3 regions of the Bacillus sp. 11C genome follow, and region 3 is predicted to be linked to each of the others. Evidence: riboswitches for the same ligand, from Rfam matches in the RefSeq annotation. Region 3 holds a riboswitch; each other region holds the start of a gene.
The links. Region 3 has a riboswitch for S-adenosylmethionine ahead of ACY3LV_RS01700 (5-methyltetrahydropteroyltriglutamate--homocysteine S-methyltransferase). Riboswitches for the same ligand answer to the same signal wherever they lie in the genome.
Positions count from the first base shown of each region.

Region 1: linked by a shared signal. The riboswitch ahead of ACY3LV_RS19775 (2-hydroxyacid dehydrogenase) and the one ahead of ACY3LV_RS01700 (5-methyltetrahydropteroyltriglutamate--homocysteine S-methyltransferase) in region 3 are both predicted to bind S-adenosylmethionine.
Region 2: linked by a shared signal. The riboswitch ahead of metN (methionine ABC transporter ATP-binding protein MetN) and the one ahead of ACY3LV_RS01700 (5-methyltetrahydropteroyltriglutamate--homocysteine S-methyltransferase) in region 3 are both predicted to bind S-adenosylmethionine.

Region 1 is NZ_JBUPVZ010000021.1:29,184-37,322, reverse strand. It holds gene ACY3LV_RS19780 (molybdopterin oxidoreductase family protein) at 72-2,114, opposite strand; SAM riboswitch class I at 2,257-2,348, shown strand; gene ACY3LV_RS19775 (2-hydroxyacid dehydrogenase) at 2,444-3,466, shown strand; gene ACY3LV_RS19770 (FGGY-family carbohydrate kinase) at 3,484-4,947, shown strand; gene ACY3LV_RS19765 (RbtT/DalT/CsbX family MFS transporter) at 5,042-6,286, shown strand; gene ACY3LV_RS19760 (MarR family winged helix-turn-helix transcriptional regulator) at 6,479-7,030, shown strand; gene ACY3LV_RS19755 (ABC transporter ATP-binding protein) at 7,044-7,982, shown strand; gene ACY3LV_RS19750 (ABC transporter permease) at 7,992-8,139, shown strand, end outside.
Region 2 is NZ_JBUPVZ010000005.1:177,412-185,550, reverse strand. It holds gene fadE (acyl-CoA dehydrogenase FadE) at 1-743, shown strand, start outside; gene ACY3LV_RS09670 (arsenate reductase family protein) at 854-1,210, shown strand; gene gcvH (glycine cleavage system protein GcvH) at 1,277-1,660, shown strand; gene ACY3LV_RS09660 (YusG family protein) at 1,716-1,952, shown strand; gene ACY3LV_RS09655 (toprim domain-containing protein) at 2,024-2,386, shown strand; gene ACY3LV_RS09650 (thioredoxin family protein) at 2,388-2,708, shown strand; gene ACY3LV_RS09645 (SCP2 sterol-binding domain-containing protein) at 2,816-3,160, shown strand; SAM riboswitch class I at 3,275-3,381, shown strand; gene metN (methionine ABC transporter ATP-binding protein MetN) at 3,487-4,512, shown strand; gene metP (methionine ABC transporter permease MetP) at 4,505-5,173, shown strand; gene metQ (methionine ABC transporter substrate-binding lipoprotein MetQ) at 5,187-6,008, shown strand; gene ACY3LV_RS09625 (carboxymuconolactone decarboxylase family protein) at 6,349-6,726, shown strand; gene ACY3LV_RS09620 (hypothetical protein) at 6,919-7,056, shown strand; gene sufC (Fe-S cluster assembly ATPase SufC) at 7,250-8,035, shown strand; gene sufD (Fe-S cluster assembly protein SufD) at 8,053-8,139, shown strand, end outside.
Region 3 is NZ_JBUPVZ010000001.1:336,386-340,700, reverse strand. It holds gene ACY3LV_RS01710 (CoA transferase subunit A) at 284-1,000, shown strand; gene ACY3LV_RS01705 (CoA transferase subunit B) at 997-1,644, shown strand; gene ACY3LV_RS01700 (5-methyltetrahydropteroyltriglutamate--homocysteine S-methyltransferase) at 1,718-2,854, opposite strand; SAM riboswitch class I at 2,932-3,038, opposite strand; gene ACY3LV_RS01695 (5-methyltetrahydropteroyltriglutamate--homocysteine S-methyltransferase) at 3,107-4,240, opposite strand.

The sequences.
Region 1 (8,139 bases), on a different contig from region 3:
TACGAGCTGAGCATACGCCAGGTTTCATTTTTTAACCAAAAAACCGCCAGAATGTGCTCTGACGGTTTCTTTTAAGCCTTTTCTATCTGCACGCGGCCTGAAAAAAAGGTTGCGCCGCCGCCCATATCGGATAAGCGGTCTGGGGTAAGCGCGTTGACGAGTTGTTTTTTCCCCGTTTCATCCGCCCATAATCCTTGGCTGACTACGACACCTGGCAGCACTTGTTCTCCGACTGCAGCGGCCAGTTCACATTCTCCCCGGCTGTTCCAAATTCGTACAGGGTCCCCATCAACGATTCCGTATTTTTCAGCATCAGTTGTGTTAATAAAGAGCTTTGGCGTCTTTTCAAGCTTGATGTGCTTTGCATTGTTGGAAAACGTTGAGTTTAAGAAATTATGGTTTGGCCCCGGAACATACATAAATGGATGTTCGTCATCGCTTGCAAGAGGCGTATGTGTCGGTAAAGCCGGTAAACCGTCTTGCATCATTTTTTCTGAATATAATTCTATTTTTCCGCTTGGAGTCGGAAGTTCGGATGGAAACAGCGGCTTTTCGCGTTTCGCTTTCATAAATGAATGCTTACTTAGTGAATCGTAATCAATCTCCGCCAAATACGGATTATCTGGATGGTCAAGCGCCTGACGGATTAATTCTTCATCTGAATCTTTGAGCTCCTGGTCTGTGAATCCCATTGCTTCAGCCAGTAATCGGAACACCTCAGTGTTTGATTTGCTTTCTCCATATCTCTCAATCACCGGCTGCTGAAGCTGAATGTAATGATGCCAGTAGGAAGTATAAAAATCAGTATTTTCAAAAGCTGATGTCGCAGGCAGTACAATGTCCGCATATGCAGCCGTTTCCGTCAAAAACAAATCATGAACCACAGTAAACAAGTCTTCCCGCAGCAAGCCCTGTCTGACTTTGTTCGCTTCTGGCGCAACAACGGCAGGATTCGTCCCGTAAATAAAAAGAGAGCGAATAGGCGGATCTGGTTCCAAAAGCACTTTGCCAAGCTGATTCATATTAAACGACCTCGGCGTGTGCCCTTTCAGTAAATCAGGCCGCTGCAAGGCATTCGTGTTATATTCTAAAATGCCGCTGTTATGCTTTATTGCGCCGCCCCCTGTGTGGAGCCATTGGCCGGTGATCGCCGGAAGACAGGCAATCGTCCGTACAATCATCCCGCCGTTATCATGATGCTGGAGTCCGTTTCCAATTCTGATAAAAGAAGGGGAGGTTTCGCCGTACATTCTTGACAGCTGGTATATATCGTCGGTGCTCACACCGGTGATCAGCGATACCCTTTCCGGATCATACTGTTTCACGTGTTCACGGAGCTCTTCATAGCCGACCGTGTATTCAGACAAAAACGCTTCATCATGAAGGTTTTCTTTAAATAAAATGTGCATGATGCCAAGGGCCAGTGCGCTGTCGGTTCCGGGTTTTATAGGAATAAACCAATCTGCGAGACGCCCTGTTTGATTTTTATGCACATCAATCACGACAATTTTGGCCCCTTGTTTTCGAGCTTTTTGGGCAATTGTGATTTGGTGCATGTTTGTGCTGACCGCGTTGATTCCCCAAAAAATAAATAGTTTCGTATGAATGGTTTCCTCGGGATCGGTTCCCGCACTTATACCCATTGTATATTTATAGCCCTCAGATCCCGCTTTGCTGCAAATCGTCCGTTCAAGCTGGCTTGAGCCCAGACGATAAAAGAAGCGGCGGTCCATTCCTTCAGCTGTTAATTTTCCCATATTTCCGTAAAAGCTGTAAGGAAGTATGCTTTCAGCTCCCTCTTTATCAATCAGCTGTTTCCAGCGTGAGGTGATGGTATCGATCGCCTCATCCCAAGAAATCGGTTCAAATGTCGCCCCGCCTTTCGCACCTGTTCGTTTGAGCGGTGTCGTCAGCCGCTTTTCATCATAGATGCGCTCCGTCATGTTTCGAACTTTGTTGCATATGTTTCCGGCGGTCACAGGATGATCGGGATCACCTTGCACTTTCACAATTTTTCCGTCTTTTTTATGTATTAACAATCCGCACTGATCCGGGCAGTCCAGCGAGCAAACCGATTTGAAAATGCCGTTTTGTTGTGTGGCGAAAGATTTCATGGCCCAGTTCCTCTCTTAGATATTTTGTAAGAATTATAACATTTCGGATGATAACGTCAATTCAGAAAAAAGTGATTGACATCAATCTGAGACTTCTTTATGATAAACGTATTCTTCATTCTGAAAATTACATACTTAACATTTTCTATCCAGAGAGGTGGAGGGACTGGCCCTATGAAACCTCGGCAACATTATTGTGCCAATTCCAGCAAGCGTCAGCTTGAAAGATAGGAAAGTAAGGTTTATACCGGCGTCTGACTGTAACAGGGCGTGCCTATATATGAATCTCTTTCCATCTTCGGAAAGAGATTTTTTTATGGCAAAATTTGATGAAAAGGATGTTTTGCACCATGACTGTTTTGGTTACAGCACCGTACAACGAAGAAGGACGAAAAGAGCTTCAAAAATTATTCGGCTCAGTTGCTTATCAATCCTGGAAGGAAAAAGGACGGGCATATAAGGAAGATGAACTCATTCAGCTATTAAAAGAATCCAACGCCACGGGCTTGATTACGGAGCTAGATCAAGTAACAGAAAGCGTATTTGCATCTGTTCCAGAACTTTCATTTATAGGCGTATGCAGGGGAATGCCGTCCAATGTGGATGTGGCAGCAGCGTCAAATAGAGGTATACCCGTCTTCTATACACCCGGGCGAAATGCACAAGCCGTTGCTGAAATGTTTATCGGAAATGTGATTTCCTTTCTCCGCCATACCAGTACCTCTAATCAATGGTTGAAGGATAGGAAGTGGGAAAGCGATTATTTGCAGGCTTATGTCAAATTTAAAGGGAATGAATTAACAGGAAAAACGGTCGGCATGGTTGGGTTCGGAGCAGTTGGGCAAAGGATTGCAAAACTGCTGACTGCGTTCGATTGTAAAATAAAGTATTACGATCCATATGTACAAGACGATCATCCTCAATATGAAAAAGTATCTCTTAAAACGGTGTTTTCAGACAGTGATATCGTTTCTGTTCATCTGCCTCGTACCGAGGAAACACTGGTACTTATTGATCGGACGTATTTTAATCTGATGAAAGAGAGTGCGATTTTCGTCAATACATCAAGAGCTGTTGTGGTAAACCGTGAAGATCTTCTATCTGTATTAAAAGAATATAAAATCAGAGGAGCGATTTTAGACGTTTTTTATCATGAACCCCCAGAAGAATCAGACTACGAATTCATTTCATTGCCTAATGTTCTGGCAACACCGCATCTCGCTGGAGCAACCTTTGAGGTGGAGGATCATCACGTGACGATTCTGAACGAAGCTCTCACAAAGTGGCAGGTTCAAAAAACACTTCATATTCCGACATTATATAACAAAGATGAACTAAAAACAGAGGGATAAGAAAGGAGGGTAACGTAATGAAAAAACAAAAAGGCTATCTCGTATTTGATATCGGCACAGGGAATGCGAGAGCAGCGGTCGTGAGTGTATCGGGCAGCGTTCTAACAGTTGAAAGGGAGGATATCGCGTATGCCGCCGAGGCGCTTTATCCGGACAGCCGTTATTTTTCTCCTCAGGTGCTGTGGAAGCAAGTAATGAAACTGGCAAAACGTGCGCTTTCCCGTTCAGGTGATATTGACATTATTGGTTTGACATCGACGAGTCAAAGACAGGGGATTGTGCTGATCGATCAAAACGGCGACTCTTTTCTCGGGCTGCCGAACATTGATAACCGCGGCCGTGAGTGGGAGGAGAGCATACCCAATCAGGAAGAGATATACAGTCGCACAGGCCGACTGCCGACTGCACTTTTTTCTGCGCTCAAGCTTTATGGTTTAAAACAGCGCCAGTCCTCTTTATGGGAAAAAACAGCGAGCTTTACAAGCATCAGTGATTGGGTGACATACCAGCTGAGCGGAATATTGACATATGAACCATCACAGGCAACTGAAACCCTGCTGTTTGACGTGAAGCAAAACACTTGGTCAAAAGAGATGTGCGGCAAATTCGGCTTTTCTCCATCCATCCTTCCGCCTCTTGTAAGAGCGGGAACAGCGATTGGAACGATAACACATGAGTATGCGTCCGAATTGGGCCTTTCTATACATGCAAAAGTGATAGCAGGGGGCGGAGATACACAGCTGGCTGTGAAAAGCACCGGCGCCGCGCTTGAGGACATTGTCATTGTATCAGGGACAACAACGCCGATTACCAAAATTACGGCTGATCATGACGACACAAAACATAAAGCCTGGCTGAACTGCCATACAGATCAAGGACATTGGCTTTTGGAAACGAATCCGGGGATTACCGGTTTGAATTATCAAAAATTAAAACAGATTTTTTATCCGAATGAATCGTACGAAGTGATGGAGGAGGAGATTTCTGCCCTTGCTAAGGGAGACAATGCATGTGTGGCGGCTCTCGGTTCTTATTTATCGTCAGAAAAAAATGCGTTAACGAGAGGCGGTTTTCTTTTTGATGCCCCGCTTTCAGCGCATTTAAACAGAGCACATTTTGTACGTGCGGCTCTGCAAGAGATCGCATTTTCGATTAAATGGAACTTTGACATATTAACAGAGGTTACACCGTTTGAACGTGACTATGTTTGGGTGTGCGGAGGTGGATTCCAAAGCAGAGCGCTCACTCAATATATCGCGGACCTTCTTCAGAAAAAAATTTATGTTCAAGAGGGATATCATCAGGCATCTGTCGTTGGTGCTGCAGTCATTTGCAACGAAACCTTTCAACTGATAGAGGAGATGTCAGCAAATGTTCGGGTGTTTGAACCGCAGGACTGCCAGATGGAATGGGCTTTATATGAGGAATGGAAGCAAACACAGCGCTTTTTTTCAGGTTCAGAAAGCGAAGTATTGATATAAGGCAGCATTTGCTGCTGTTTTGAGGAATGATCTAATTTTCGACTTTAACAAGGTAATACGGTAATTGATATACGCACCTAAGGAGGAGACAGATATGTTAGATAAAATTGGAATACCGAAACGGCTTGCCTGGGGGTTTTTAGGGGTTGTTTTGTTTATGATGGGAGACGGGCTGGAACAAGGCTGGCTCAGTCCTTTTCTGATCGAAAACGGGCTGAACATTCAGCAATCCGCTTCAATTTTTAGTATATACGGAATCGCGCTGGCCATTGCTTCCTGGTTTTCGGGTGTATGTCTTGAAGCATTCGGCGCAAAACGGACGATGTTTATGGGGCTGCTGTTTTATGTGATCGGTACAGCTGCCTTTATCGTATTTGGATTTGAACAGCTGAACCTTCCAGTGATGTATGTGACATACTTCGTAAAAGGGTTAGGCTACCCGCTTTTTGCTTATTCTTTCTTGACATGGGTCATTTACAGAACACCGCAAAACAAGCTAAGCACTGCTGTCGGCTGGTTTTGGATTGCATATTGCCTGGGCATGTTTGTGTTCGGTGCTTGGTACTCAAGCTACGCGATCAAAGCGTTCGGTTATTTGAATACGCTTTGGAGCTCTATTTTCTGGGTATGTCTTGGTGCATTCTTCGCATTGTTTATCAATAAAGACCGTTTTGAAAAGAAGAAAAGAAAAAGGTCAGAAACAGCTGAGGAGCTTTTAAAAGGGGTTACCATTCTTTTTACGAATCGGCGGGTGCTTACAGGCGGAATCATCAGAATCATCAATAGCATTGGTACATATGGTTTCCCGGTCTTTTTGCCGATTCACATGGCGCAGCATGGAATTTCAACCAATGTATGGCTGCAGATTTGGGGAACGATTTTTCTGGGGAACATTGTGTTTAACCTCATCTTTGGAATTGTCGGCGATAAGTTCGGCTGGAAAAATACCGTTATTTGGTTCGGCGGAGTCGGCTGCGGTATTTTCACCGTCCTATTATATTATGCACCTGTTTTCTCCGGAGGGAGTTTAGCGGTTGTCAGCGTGATCGGCTTTATTTGGGGAGGATTGCTGGCAGGTTATGTGCCGATCGGTGCAATTGTGCCGACGGTGGCCGGTAAAGATAAAGGAGCGGCCATGTCTGTACTGAATTTGGCTGCCGGTTTATCAGCGTTTGTCGGCCCCGCGCTCGCCTGGCTGTTCATCGGTCTTGTCGGTGCGCAAGGCGTCGTCTGGATCTTTGCAGTCCTTTATCTTGCGAGTGCGGTCATGACGAAATGCATTCATATACCTGAGGAAAAAGCAGTACAGGAGGAAACGTCTACTCAATATGCTTCTTAATCAGAAAGCGCCCTGTTACAGGGGCGCTTTTCGTCATTTGTTCGGTAATGCAAGGATCTCCGATACGAAATGCTTCTGAATTTTCGAGTGAGATGTAGAACTTCACTAAATAATATTAGACAACATGTTGACAATATACAGAGAAATGTTATGGTATTAAAGACAATATAATGTCTTTTTAGGAGGGGCATCGTGGATTATTCTAAAGAATTAAAAGATTTATTTTTAATGCAGCAGTCTTATGCTACACTTTTTTCTGTTTTAAACAAAATCCAATCAAGAGGGGATGATTACTATGAAATCTTAACGTCAAGACAATTTATGACGATGGTTGCCATCATGCATTTACCAGAAGAGGAAACGACATTCAACAACATTGCAAAAAAATTAGGCACTTCAAAACAAAACATCAACAGGCTTGTCAGCGGTATTGAAAAAAAAGGTTATGTCACCACTGTGCCAAGTAAACGCGACAAGCGAGCGGTTAATGTGAAGATTACCGATTCAGGAAAACGTGTCACAGAGGAATGCGGTGAAAAAGCGGTGTACTTTATGGCAGATCTATTTAAAGGGTTTTCTACGGAAGAGCTGGAAACATTATGGATTTTATTGAAGAAGCTATACAGTTTCGATGGAGAAGAACAGGATGGTTTTGAAGAAGATGCTGCTGATTTTGACATTGAACAAAATCGGGATCATTTGAAAACAAATTTAGTGCAGGAATTCGCAAAACGGAGAAAGTAAAAAGGAGAAACGTATGAACAACGTGGCGGCAGTAAAAGAGTTGAAAATGCAGTATGGAAACAAAACGGCGGTAGATGGGATTTCGTTTGAAGTGAGAGAGGGGGAAGTTCTCGGCTTACTAGGTCCAAATGGTGCAGGAAAAAGCACTACCATTCATATATTATCCGGGGTATTGTCGGCAAGTTCCGGAAACGTTACGATATTGGGCCATAATGTAAAAAAAAGGTCAAAGGAAATGAAGAAAGGCATCGGAATTGTTCCTCAAGATATTGCGATTTATGAGGAGATTTCCGCAGAGAAGAATGTTCGTTTTTTTGCGAGTCTTTATTATCTTAAAGGAGAAGAACTGAAAGCCCGGGTAAAAGAGGCTTTGGAGCTTGTGCAGCTATACGATCGGAAAGATGACAAGCCTAAGACGTTTTCGGGCGGGATGAAAAGAAGATTAAACATTGCGTGTGCCATTGCCCATCAGCCGAAATTGATTATCATGGATGAGCCCACCGTAGGAATCGATCCGCAATCCCGGCATCACATTTTAGAATCAATAAAAGAGCTGAGAACAAGAGGTGCGAGCATTATTTACTCGACACACTATATGGAAGAAGTCGAGGCCATTTCAGATCGCATTATGATTATGAATGAAGGAAGAATGATCGCTAATGGAACAAAAGAAGAGTTATACAGAAAAGTAAATAAAGAGATAACATACACTTTTCAGCTGAAACATGTTCAGCAATTCAATATAAATTCAATCAGAGGAATCAATGGAGTGACAGGAGTTGATTGCTCAGACAATCAACTGATAGTGACGGTTCGGCAGAATCAAGATCATCTGAGTGAAATGATTGAAAAATTGAGTGCGCAAGGCTGTAGCATCCTAAACATGCACAAAAAAGAGGCATCGTTAGAAACAGTATTTTTAGAGCTGACGGGAAGAAATTTAAGAGATTAGGAGAGCGAAATGAGTTTGTTAAAATTGATAACGTTTGATTTTATGAATATTGTAAGGAATCCGGTTCTTGTGATCGCCAATACGGCCTTTCCTTTCGTTCTCATTCTGGTCATGGGCTTTGTGACGAAAAACAGCTTTGGAGCAGGCGGGGTCAGTT
Region 2 (8,139 bases), on a different contig from region 3:
CCAAGTCGATTGCCGAATATGCCATCGAATGCTCTCTTAATAAGGTATTCGGCTCCGAGACGCTTGATTATATCGTTGATGAAGGCGTGCAGATTCATGGAGGCTACGGTTTTATGCAGGAGTACGAAGTGGAAAGAGCCTATAGGGATTCAAGGATCAATCGGATTTTTGAAGGGACAAACGAAATCAACCGGTTAATCGTGCCAAGCACCTTCCTGAAAAAAGCGCTTAAAGGCGAACTGCCTCTATTTGAAAAAGCGCAAACGCTGCAGGAAGAACTCATGATGCTTATGCCTGAAGAGCCTGGCAGCGGCGTTTTAGAGCAGGAGAAATATATTGTCAAACAAGCTAAAAAAATCGCGCTGTTCGCTGCCGGTCTCGCCGCGCAAAAATACGGGAAAGCCATCGATCGCGAACAGGAAATTCTCGTCAACGTTGCGGACATCGTCAGCAATGTGTACGCGATGGAATCAGCCGTGCTTAGAACGGAAAAGGCCATCGCCGCGCAAGGCGGGGAAAAAGCAGCGCAGAAGGTGCTGTATACAGAAATTTTCGTTCAAGAAGCCTTTAACGAAATTGAAGCGCACGCCAAGGAGTCTCTCATCGCAATGGAAGAAGGAGATTCACTCCGCATGATGCTTTCCGCTCTGCGCAAGCTGACGCGGGTAACCCCTAAAAACGTGATTCAGAAAAAACGCGAAGCGGCAGCGGGCGTTTTTGAGGCTGAAAAATATATTGTCTGATCGGCGAAGAGCTCCGCATGCGCGGAGCTTTTTTTAAGAAGCACTGTTTTAGGTTTTTAAAACAAACTGTGTTAAAATAACCTCGATTATTTTATTGAGGGGGGAAGAAGATGTCGTTAACTTTTTACTGGTACCCTAAATGCGGAACGTGCCGCAAAGCAAAGAAATGGCTTGAAGAGCATGGAAAAGAAATCAACGAAATACATATTGCAGAGCAGCCTCCAAGCAAAGAAGAACTAAAAGCGCTTTATGAAAAAAGCGGGCTGGATCTCAAGAAATTTTTCAACACGAGCGGGATGAAATACCGTGAGCTCAATCTCAAGGAAAAGCTGTATCACATGTCGGAGGACGAACAGCTTGAACTGCTGGCTTCAGACGGAATGCTGATCAAACGGCCGCTTACAACAGACGGCGAAAAAGTGACAGTCGGTTTTAAAGAAGACCAATTTGAAGAAAACTGGGCTTAATGTCAATTTTTTTTGAAAAGTATGGTATCTTCTTATTATAGTGCTGTAAAAAATGGAGGGATTCAATTGAGCATACCTAAAGATTTGCGTTACTCAGGAGAACACGAGTGGGTAAAAGTTGAAGGAGAAAAAGCCAGAATCGGGATTACGCATTTTGCCCAGTCCGAGCTAGGCGATATCGTGTTTGTCGAACTTCCTGAAGTGGGCGCTGAAATCAAAGCGGACGAGCCATTCGGCAGTGTTGAATCCGTTAAAACGGTATCTGAGCTTTATGCGCCGATTAACGGAACTGTTGTGGAAATTAACGAAGATCTTGATGACAGTCCGGAATTCGTAAACGAATCTCCGTACGAAAAAGCATGGATGATCGTCGTTGAGCCGTCTGACGCTTCTGAAATTGAAAAACTGATGACAGCAGAGCAATACGAAGAGATGACACAGGAAGACTAAAGCAGGATAGCTGTAAAGGCAATTGGACACGCTAACGTTATGGGAGGTGTCCAATATGGCTTTCAGTAAACAAAAGCTCGATGTCACCAATGATGTGACAGGCCGCTTTCAACATGGCCAGCTCTCGTTATATCATGAAAATGAGAGAATCGGCCAAATGACAAGCATGAATGAATATGAGCTTAAGTCCGGTTATTCCTTTGAAAATGAGAAATTTTATAAGACAGCCGATGTGGTCTCTGGAAACGATGAGAAATATGTGGATTGTGACTACGAAAACGGCTGGTGTTAATGTTGGCGGTGAATTTCACTGCCTTCTTTTACAATCTGAACGTTTCAAATTTGACGCGGCAGGTGAAGAAGATGGATGAGCTGGAAAAGGTCATGATTGTGGAAGGGAAATCAGATAAAGAGAAAATCGAAAGCGTTCTGGATGAACCGGTGCGCATTATCTGCACAAACGGAACAATCAGCCAGCTGAGGCTTGAGGAATTGGCTGACGAGCTTTATGATAAAGACGTCTATATATTAGTGGATGCTGACGAATCAGGCGAGAAATTGAGAAAACAGCTGAAAAGAGAATTTAACGAAGCCTGCCATCTGCATATCGACAGAGCCTATAAAGAAGTGGCGGCTGCGCCCAGACACCACGTCGCCTCTGTATTGCTGCGCGCGAATCTGAATGTCCATACTATTTTTCTTGAAAGAAAGTCCCGAGGTGTATAGCATGAAAGAACTCCAGGAACACGAGCTTGAGCACATTGCTGATGATGTGTATCTTCTATATTTATATACTCCGTTTTGCGGCACTTGCCAGCTTGCAAGCAAAATGCTGACAGTGGTGAAAGAAATGCTGCCTGATGTCGCCTTCTACCAAAACAATGTCAATTACTCTCCGACATTCGCAAAAGCGTATCAAATTGAAAGCGTCCCTTGTTTTCTGCTGTTTAAAGGAGGAAAAATGGTTGAAAGAGGATATGCGTTTCATTCCGTTTCTTATTTATATGAGCTGATCAAACAAAAATCATCTTCCGCATCCCATTTATGACATATTTCTCAGCGCATTCCAATGAAATTGTCGTTCGTTTTATAAAGGGGTTCGTGCGCCAGAGAGAGAAATGTCTATGTATGACCAACAAATAGGAGGTTGTACATATGGAGAAAGCGGAAGTTTTGGAAGATGAGTATCAGCATCTGTTTTTAAAACCCCTTTTGAGCGCTTCAACATTGCTTATTACCTTTCAAGGAGAAACAGAAGCCTTAACCGTCTCAATAAACGAACAGGGAGAAATGAAAAAAATTTCTCCGCGCCAACCGTCCAACCTGACCTTTTACGGAAACCAATCCGAAATCATTCATTTATTGCACGGAGACATTTCCCTTCAGCATCTGATTCAGAGCGGAAGCCTAAAAGTAAAGGGGTCCTTCAGAGCCCTGTTAAAGCTTGAAGCGATTCTCTGGCTGACGAATGGTTTTTTTCAGAGGATTGCGAATAATTAAAAAACAGAAAATTATTATAATAGTAAAAGTTGACATCATTTATTTTATTGACATGCAATCATCCGCCATGCTATTCTACATTAAGAATTTCCGGACGAAAAAGACTATATATTTCTCTTATCAAGAGAGGTGGAGGGAAGTGCCCTATGAAGCCCGGCAACCATCAACACTGTTGAAATGGTGCCAATTCACACGAAGCGTTCAGCTTTGAAAGATGAGAGAAAGGCATTTTATATAAGCCTTTCTGCTCAAGTGTGCAGAAAGGTTTTTCTTTTGCAGAAAACCCCGGAAGATTTCTTAGAATAGTGTTAAGGCAGGTGATTGCTTTGATCAATCTTCAAGATGTTTCAAAAGTGTATAAGTCGAAACATGGAGATGTCAATGCTGTCCAAAATGTCTCGCTTTCCATTAAAAAAGGTGAGATTTTTGGAATTATAGGATATAGCGGAGCTGGTAAAAGTTCCTTAATCCGTCTGCTGAACGGCCTTGAGAAACCAACCTCAGGAACCGTGGAAGTGGCGGGAACCAAGATTAATGAAGTAAACGGACGCGGGTTAAGAAACGCACGCCATGACATCAGCATGATTTTCCAGCACTTCAATTTGCTTTGGTCGCGGACCGTCAGAGATAATATCATGTTTCCTCTGGAGATTGCCGGGGTGAAAAAGAGCGAGCGCATCAAGCGCGCCAATGAACTGATTAAACTGGTAGGTTTAGAAGGAAAAGAAAAATCTTATCCGTCTCAGCTGAGCGGCGGACAAAAGCAGCGTGTCGGAATCGCCAGAGCGCTCGCAAACAATCCGAAGGTTCTCCTTTGTGATGAAGCGACATCAGCATTAGATCCGCAAACGACAGATTCAATTTTGGATCTATTGTCCGATATTAATGATAGACTCGGTTTGACAATTGTGCTGATCACGCACGAAATGCATGTGATCCGCAAAATCTGCAACAGAGTCGCTGTCATGGAAAACGGAAAGGTTGTGGAAGAAGGCGAAGTTCTCGATGTCTTCAAAAACCCGAAGGAAGACATGACAAAACGGTTTGTTCAGCAGGTGACAGAGCCGGAAGAAACGAAAGAAACGCTTCAGCATCTTCTTGATGAAACAGCATCAGGAAAAATGGTTCAGCTCACATTTGTCGGTGATTCGGCTGAACAGCCTCTGATTACAGAGATGATCAGAAACTTTAATGTCAGCGTCAATATTCTGCAAGGGAAAATCTCGCAGACGAAGGATGGAGCCTACGGTTCACTGTTTATCCATATTGACGGAGACGAGGAAGAAGTGCAAAACGTGATCCGGTTTATTAATGACAGACAGGTGAAAGCAGAGGTGATCACGAATGTTTGAAAAATACTTCCCGAACGTTGATTTAACAGAATTGTGGAACGCGACATATGAAACCCTTTATATGACGCTGATCTCTTTGCTGTTTGCTTTTGTCATCGGAGTGATTCTCGGCTTGCTGCTCTTTCTGACAAGTAAAGGGAGCCTCTGGCAGAACAAAACGATCAACTCTGTGATTGCGGCCGTTGTCAACATATTCAGGTCGATTCCGTTCCTTATTTTAATTATTTTACTGCTAGGATTTACGAAGTTTTTAGTCGGCACGATCTTAGGGCCAAACGCCGCATTGCCGGCGCTGGTTATCGGCTCGGCACCGTTTTACGCGCGCCTTGCTGAAATCGCGCTCCGTGAGGTGGATAAAGGTGTTATTGAAGCCGCTAAATCAATGGGAGCTAAGACGTCTACGATTATTTTCAAAGTGCTGCTTCCGGAATCTATGCCGGCTCTTATTTCTGGTATCACTGTTACGGCGATCGCTTTGATCGGCTCAACGGCAATTGCCGGAGCCATCGGTTCAGGCGGCCTTGGAAACCTTGCGTACGTAGAAGGCTATCAGTCGAATAATACTGATGTGACCTTCGTTGCTACTGTGTTTATTTTAATCATCGTGTTTATTATTCAAATCATCGGTGATGTCATAACAAATATTATAGACAAACGATAAGGGAGGATTTACATTGAAAAAGCTATTTTTAGGTGCATTACTGCTTGTATTTGCAGGAGTTATGGCTGCCTGCGGTTCGAATAACGCCGAATCCGGCAAGAAAGAAATTGTCGTTGCTGCGACAAAAACACCGCATGCGGAAATTTTAAAAGAAACTGAACCACTGTTGAAAGAAAAAGGCTACACGCTGAAAGTGAAAGTGCTTAGTGATTACAAGATGTACAACAAAGCTTTAGCTGATAAAGAAGTGGATGCGAACTACTTCCAGCACATTCCTTACCTTGACCAAGAAATGAAAGAAAACACAGATTATAAACTTGTAAATGCGGGTGCTGTTCACTTAGAGCCATTCGGTGTTTACTCTAAAAAATACAAGTCACTGAAAGATCTTCCAGACGGCGCGACCATTATCCTGACAAATAACGTTGCTGAACAAGGCCGTATGCTCGCTATGCTTGAAAATGCTGGATTAATCACACTTGATTCTAAAGTCGAAACAGTTGACGCAACATTGAAAGACATTAAGAAAAACCCGAAAAACCTTGAATTCAAAAAGGTAGCGCCTGAATTAACGGCAAAAGCATATGATAACAAAGAAGGAGACGCGGTCTTCATCAATGTAAACTATGCGATCCAAAGTAAATTAAATCCTAAAAAAGACGCGATTGAAGTGGAAGCAACGAAAAACAACCCATACGCTAACATCATCGCAGTAAGAAAAGGCGAAGAAGATTCTGACAAAATTAAAGCGCTGATGGAAGTTCTTCACTCTAAAAAGATCAAAGACTTCATCGAGAAAAAATACGACGGAGCTGTGCTTCCTGTATCTGAATAAGACTGAAACCCCGGATGAGAAATCCGGGGTTCAATTATTGACAAAGCCATAAAACGATATTCGTTTTATGGCTTTGTCATCTTTTCAGCGTGATTGAAAACCCTTGAAGTCTAGGAAGAACGAGCATTGGAGCGGACTCCCGCAGGATGTGGTGACAGGGGCGTTTGAGCAGGACGCTCTAGCTTTTAGCCGCTGATCTTTTTTCACGTGAGCACCAACACGGAGGTCTGACAACGAATGCGAGGGTTTGCTGACACGGTGAAACCCCGGATGAGAAATCCGGGGTTTTTTTCGGGTATTTTCCTAAAAGCTGTTCATAATAAAAAGGAATGTTAAACAGATGGAGGGATTTTCTTTGAATCAAGACAGAGGAAGCATGCAGGACGCGCTCAAACAATATAAATTAGGTTTAGGGACATTTGAACAAAAGATGCCGCTGATGGGGAGAAAGTTCAACGAGTTTACTGAACAATGCTTTGCCGGAAACTCACTGACTGAAAGAGAAAAACAGCTGATCGCCCTTGGAATCGCCATCAATGCTCAGGATGAATATTGTATGATCTATCATACAAAAGGCTGTCTGGATGAGGGAGCGACAGAAGAGAATATTCTCGAAGCTGTCAGTGTGGCAGCGGCGTTTGGAGGCGGAGCGGCACTTAGCCAGGGTGTGACAGTTGTACAGCAGTGCATAGAGGAATTCGGAAACACCACGCATTAAGAGAAGGAATATTCCGAAAAACGATTCTCATTTGTTCTAAAAGGATGCTTTCGTCTCATCTGCCGCTATTTCAAGCCATATCCTTTTTGCGGCATCCATCAGAGCGCTGATACAATAGAAGCAAATAAATGAAGGGATTGATTCATTATTTGCAACAGCCAGGATAGACTGAACCTCGATTATACGTCAGAAATGGAAAAAGCGATGCAGCTGTCTCACGGAATTGGATACGAGGAATACGGACGCCGGCTGGAAACAAGAATGAAAGTAGAGCGGCAGAGAGAGCTTGATTATGCAAAGAGCAAGCGGATTTCTGCGGGAGCTTATTGAGAAAATCAATCTTCTAAAAAAGGGTGGGAATCCACTCTTTTTCTTTTTCAATCGCTTTAATAAAGTGCTGATCTTTGTTAAACTTGAGAAATGTGCAAGGCACGATAAAAAGTTGTATTTACTTTTCATTTGTTATAAAATTAGAATGAGAATAAAATGAGAATAATGATTATATATTTTTGGAGGTATAGATATGGCTGCTTCAACATTAACGATCAAAGGTCTTCACGTTGAAATCGAAGGGAAAGAGATCTTAAAGGGTGTAAACCTTGAAATAAAAGGCGGAGAGTTCCACGCAGTAATGGGACCGAACGGAACTGGTAAATCCACTCTCTCGGCTGCTATTATGGGGCATCCTAAGTATGAAGTAACAAAAGGCAGCATCACGCTTGACGGCAAAGATGTACTGGAGATGGAAGTGGACGAGCGCGCGCAGGCAGGTTTATTCCTTGCGATGCAGTACCCTAGTGAAATCAGCGGTGTGACAAATGCCGACTTCCTTCGTTCAGCTATCAACGCGCGCAGAGAAGAAGGCGATGAAATTTCTCTAATGAAATTCATCCGCAAAATGGACGAAAACATGGAGTTCCTTGAAATGGACCCTGAAATGGCTCAGCGCTACCTTAACGAAGGCTTCTCAGGCGGAGAGAAAAAACGCAACGAAATCCTTCAATTAATGATGATTGAACCGAGAATCGCCATCCTTGATGAAATCGACTCAGGTCTTGACATTGATGCCCTGAAAGTTGTATCTAAAGGGATCAACAAAATGCGCAGCGAAAACTTCGGCTGCCTGATGATCACGCACTATCAGCGCCTGTTAAACTACATCACTCCGGATGTTGTTCACGTTATGATGCAAGGCCGCGTTGTAAAATCCGGCGGTGCAGAACTTGCACAGCGTCTCGAAGCAGAAGGTTATGACTGGATTAAACAAGAACTTGGTATTGAAGACGAAACTGTAGGCCAAGAAGCGTAAGCGTTAGGGGGATTAACATGACACTAGATACAAAACTATCCGTAGATCAGGAGTATCTCAAAAGCTTTTCCGAAAAGCATCAAGAACCTGCCTGGCTGAAAGAC
Region 3 (4,315 bases):
ACAATAATAAAATTTATATTTTGAAATGAGAAAATAAAGGGAGAACACGCTGGATTGCTATGTTGGAATGATTTTGATGGGCAACCACATGGATCAGCGATTTTACTTCTTTAACTATAAAGTTTCATCGGCTATATATGATGCCTAAGCGGGAAAATCCATATTTTAATCGGAATAGTTGGCCTCCGCTCCCCGTACATATGGAAAGGGGAAGAAAACAACCGAGATAATTGTAAACGCTTTCGTTCGTAAGGATGATGGAGAAAACGAAAGGGGCATGAATATGGGGAAAGTGCTGGCATCAAGTAAGGAAGCTGCGGAATTGATTCGTGATAGAGATACGCTGATCGCAGGAGGATTCGGGCTGTGCGGCATTCCTGAACAGCTCATTTTGGCGATAAGAGATCAGGGAGTCAAGGATTTAACCGTTGTCAGCAACAATTGCGGAGTTGATGACTGGGGGCTCGGTTTGCTTTTGGCTAACAGACAAATCAAGAAAATGATCTCATCCTATGTCGGCGAAAATAAAATTTTTGAGCGGCAGTTTTTAAGCGGAGAGCTTGAGGTCGAGCTTGTTCCCCAAGGAACGCTCGCCGAGAGAATTCGGGCAGGCGGCGCGGGCATACCGGGATTTTACACGGCGACTAGTGTCGGCACTTCAATAGCTGAGGGAAAAGAACATAAAACGTTCGGCGGCCGGACGTATGTGCTGGAGCGAGGCATTACTGGCGACGTGGCGATTGTCAAAGCATGGAAAGCGGACACCATGGGGAATTTGGTTTTTCGGAAAACGGCGAGGAATTTTAATCCCGTTGCCGCCATGGCAGGCAAGATCACGATTGCCGAGGCGGAAGACATCGTGGAAGCGGGAGAGCTTGATCCAGATCACATCCACACACCGGGCATTTACGTACAGCATGTGGTGCTTGGAGCCAGCCATGAAAAACGGATTGAAAAACGAACCGTTCGGCAGGCGGCGGGAAAGGGTGAGGCGAAATGAAGGAAGCGAGACAACGAATGGTCAAACGGGCTGTACAAGAAATCAAGGATGGCATGAACGTCAATCTCGGGATCGGAATGCCGACGCTTGTCGCAAATGAGATACCCGATGGCGTTCACGTCATGCTTCAGTCAGAAAACGGCTTGCTTGGGATCGGCCCGTATCCTGCGGAAGGAACGGAAGACGCGGATTTGATCAATGCGGGAAAGGAAACGATCACTGAAGTGACGGGCGCTTCCTATTTTGACAGCGCCGAGTCATTCGCGATGATAAGAGGCGGTCATATCGATTTGGCAATCCTTGGCGGGATGGAGGTTTCAGAGCAAGGCGATTTGGCTAATTGGATGATCCCCGGCAAAATGGTCAAAGGGATGGGCGGCGCGATGGATCTCGTCAATGGGGCGAAACGGATCGTTGTCATCATGGAGCATGTCAATAAGCATGGAGAGTCAAAGGTGAGAAAAACATGCTCCCTTCCGCTCACGGGGCAGAAAGTTGCTCACAGGCTGATTACGGATTTGGCCGTGTTTGATTTTGATAATGGCCGCATGACACTGACTGAACTTCAGGAAGGTGTCACAATGGAAGAGGTTTATGAAAAAACAGAAGCCGATTTCGCTGTCAGCCAGTCTGTGATCAAATGAAACGCTTGACGGGAATTAATGACATAAAAAACACACTTGCTCCGCCATGGAATCAAGTGTGTTTTTTCTTTGCTTATTTCCAAACATCATTAGCGATCTCAACCACATGGCGGAGCTTCGCCCATTGCTGTTCTTCAGTCAGCTTGTTGCCTTCTTCAGTGGAAGCGAATCCGCATTGAGGACTGAGGCAAAGCTGGTCTAAGCTCACATAACGAGACGCTTCTTCGATACGGCGTTTCACATCGTCCGGATGTTCAAGCTCGCCGAATTTAGAGGTCACTAAGCCAAGGACAAGCTGAAGATCAGAGCGCTTCACATAACGGAGCGGTTCAAATCCGCCTGAGCGTGAATCATCGTATTCCAAGAACAGCCCGTCCAGATTCAAACCGTCAAAAATGGTTTCGGCTGCCGCGTCATAGCCGCCTTCAGCTGTCCAAGTGGATTGGAAGTTGCCGCGGCAAATATGCATTGTCACCGTCAGGTCATCCGGACGATCCGCAATCGCGTCGTTAATGGATTTCGCAAACAGCTGACGAAGCTCGTCTGGCGTTGTTCCGAATGCTTCGATTTGTTTTAAGCCTTTTTCAGATAAGAAAACAGCCCATGCCGTATCATCAAGCTGGAGGTAGCGGCAGCCTCTGTCATAAAACGCTTGAATCGCTTTTTTATATGCTTTGGATACATCATGCTGGAAAAGCTGATAGTCGTTTTTGTACGCATCCTTTTCAAGCTTTCCGCGGAAAAACAGCATATTCGGGCTTGGGATCGTCATCTTCGGTGTCGCGTCACCGGCAATGCTATGGAGAAATGAATAATCTTCAAGCATTGGGTGAGTTGAAAAGTCGATATCACCTGTGACTTTAATGCCGCGTGCTTTTGTCTGTACGTTATGAAATTGAATGCCGTGCTCAGGAATAAACGGCTCAACCCCATCCAAGTTTTCCAGAAAATCAAAATGCCACCACGCTCTGCGGAATTCGCCGTCTGTCACGACGTTCAGGCCGGTTTCCTTCTGTTTTTCCACAATGCGGATGATTTCATCGTTTTCGATCTGGCGAAGCTGTTCAGCCGTAATCTCGCCGGCGGCTTTTTGCAGCCGCGCTTTTTTGACGGGCTCAGATCTCAGCAGGCTTCCGACTTGATCCGCGCGAAATGGCGGTTTTTGTCTTTGAAGTGATTTTTGTTCTGCGGGTGTTGTTTGTTGTGGCATGTTGTTCATTCCTTCTTTCCATTCAAATATAAAAAAGCTCTTCCTTTGGATAAGGAAGAGCTTGCGTGACAATCTCAACCTTATCTTCAAGAGCAATCAATGCTCTAAAGGATTTAGCACCATTCTGTTAAACAGCGGTTGCCGGGTATCGCAGGGCCAGTCCCTCCACCTCTCTTGATAAGGAAAACCTTTTTATGAAATTTTCTGATAGTATCTATTATTCACACATTTTACATTTCTGTCAATGATAGATTATCTCCACACATCGTTGGCGATGTCGATGACGTGGCGCAGCTTCGCCCATTGCTGCTCCTCTGTCAAAAGATTGCCTTCTTCTGTAGAGGCGAAACCGCACTGCGGGCTGAGGCACAGCTGGTCAAGGCTGACAAAGCGCGCCGCTTCATTGATTCGGCGTTTCACATCCTCAGGATCTTCGAGCTCGCCGTATTTTGATGTAATTAAGCCAAGAACAATTTGCAGATCCTTGCGTTTCACGAAACGGAACGGATCAAAATTTCCGGAGCGGTCATCATCATATTCCAAGAACAGGCCGTCCAAGTTTAAGCCGTCCAAAATCGTTTCCGCTACAGCGTCATAGCCTCCTGATGCTGCCCAAGTCGACTTGAAGTTGCCGCGGCAAATGTGCATCGTGATTGTTAAATCATCAGGGCGGTCCGCGACTGCATCGTTAATCGTTTTGGCAAACAAGGCGGGCAATGTTTCAGGGTCGCCGCCGAGTGCCCGAACGACCTCTCTGCCTTTTTCCTCAAAGAAGAGAGACCATGATGTATCATCTAGCTGAAGATAGCGGCATCCAGCGTCATAGAAGGCGTTGATTGCTTTTTTGTACGCTTGGGCCAGATCATGAAAGTATTCCTCTTGATCGTCATAAATTCCTTTATCGGCCTTTTCACCGAAAAACAGCATATTCGGGCTCGGAATCGTCAATTTAGGTGTCGCGTCGCCAGCAATCTCATGTAAAAATTGATAATCAGCAAGCGCTGGGTGGTTCGTAAAATCGAGTTTTCCCGTCACTTTGATGCTGCGTGCTTTTGTTTTTACGTTATGGAACTGAATTCCTTCAGCGGGAATGAACGGTTCCACACCGTCAAGCCCTTCGAGAAAATCATAATGCCACCAAGAACGGCGAAATTCACCGTCTGTTACCACGTCGAGACCGATTTCTTTTTGTTTTTTGACAATGCGAGTGATTTCCTTGTTTTCAATCTCACGAAGCTGTTCAGCTGTGATCTCGCCGGCCGCTTTTTTCTGGCGGGCTTCTTTCACCGGAGCGGAACGCAGTAAACTGCCGACATGATCGGCGCGGAAAGGAGCTTTGTTTTGTTTTTCTGATTTTTGTCCTGCAACATTTGTTTGTTGAGCCATGTCATTCGCCTCTTTTCTGAAATAGGGTAAGCATGAAAAAAGCTCTTCCTTTGAGTAAGGAAGAGCTTGAATGAT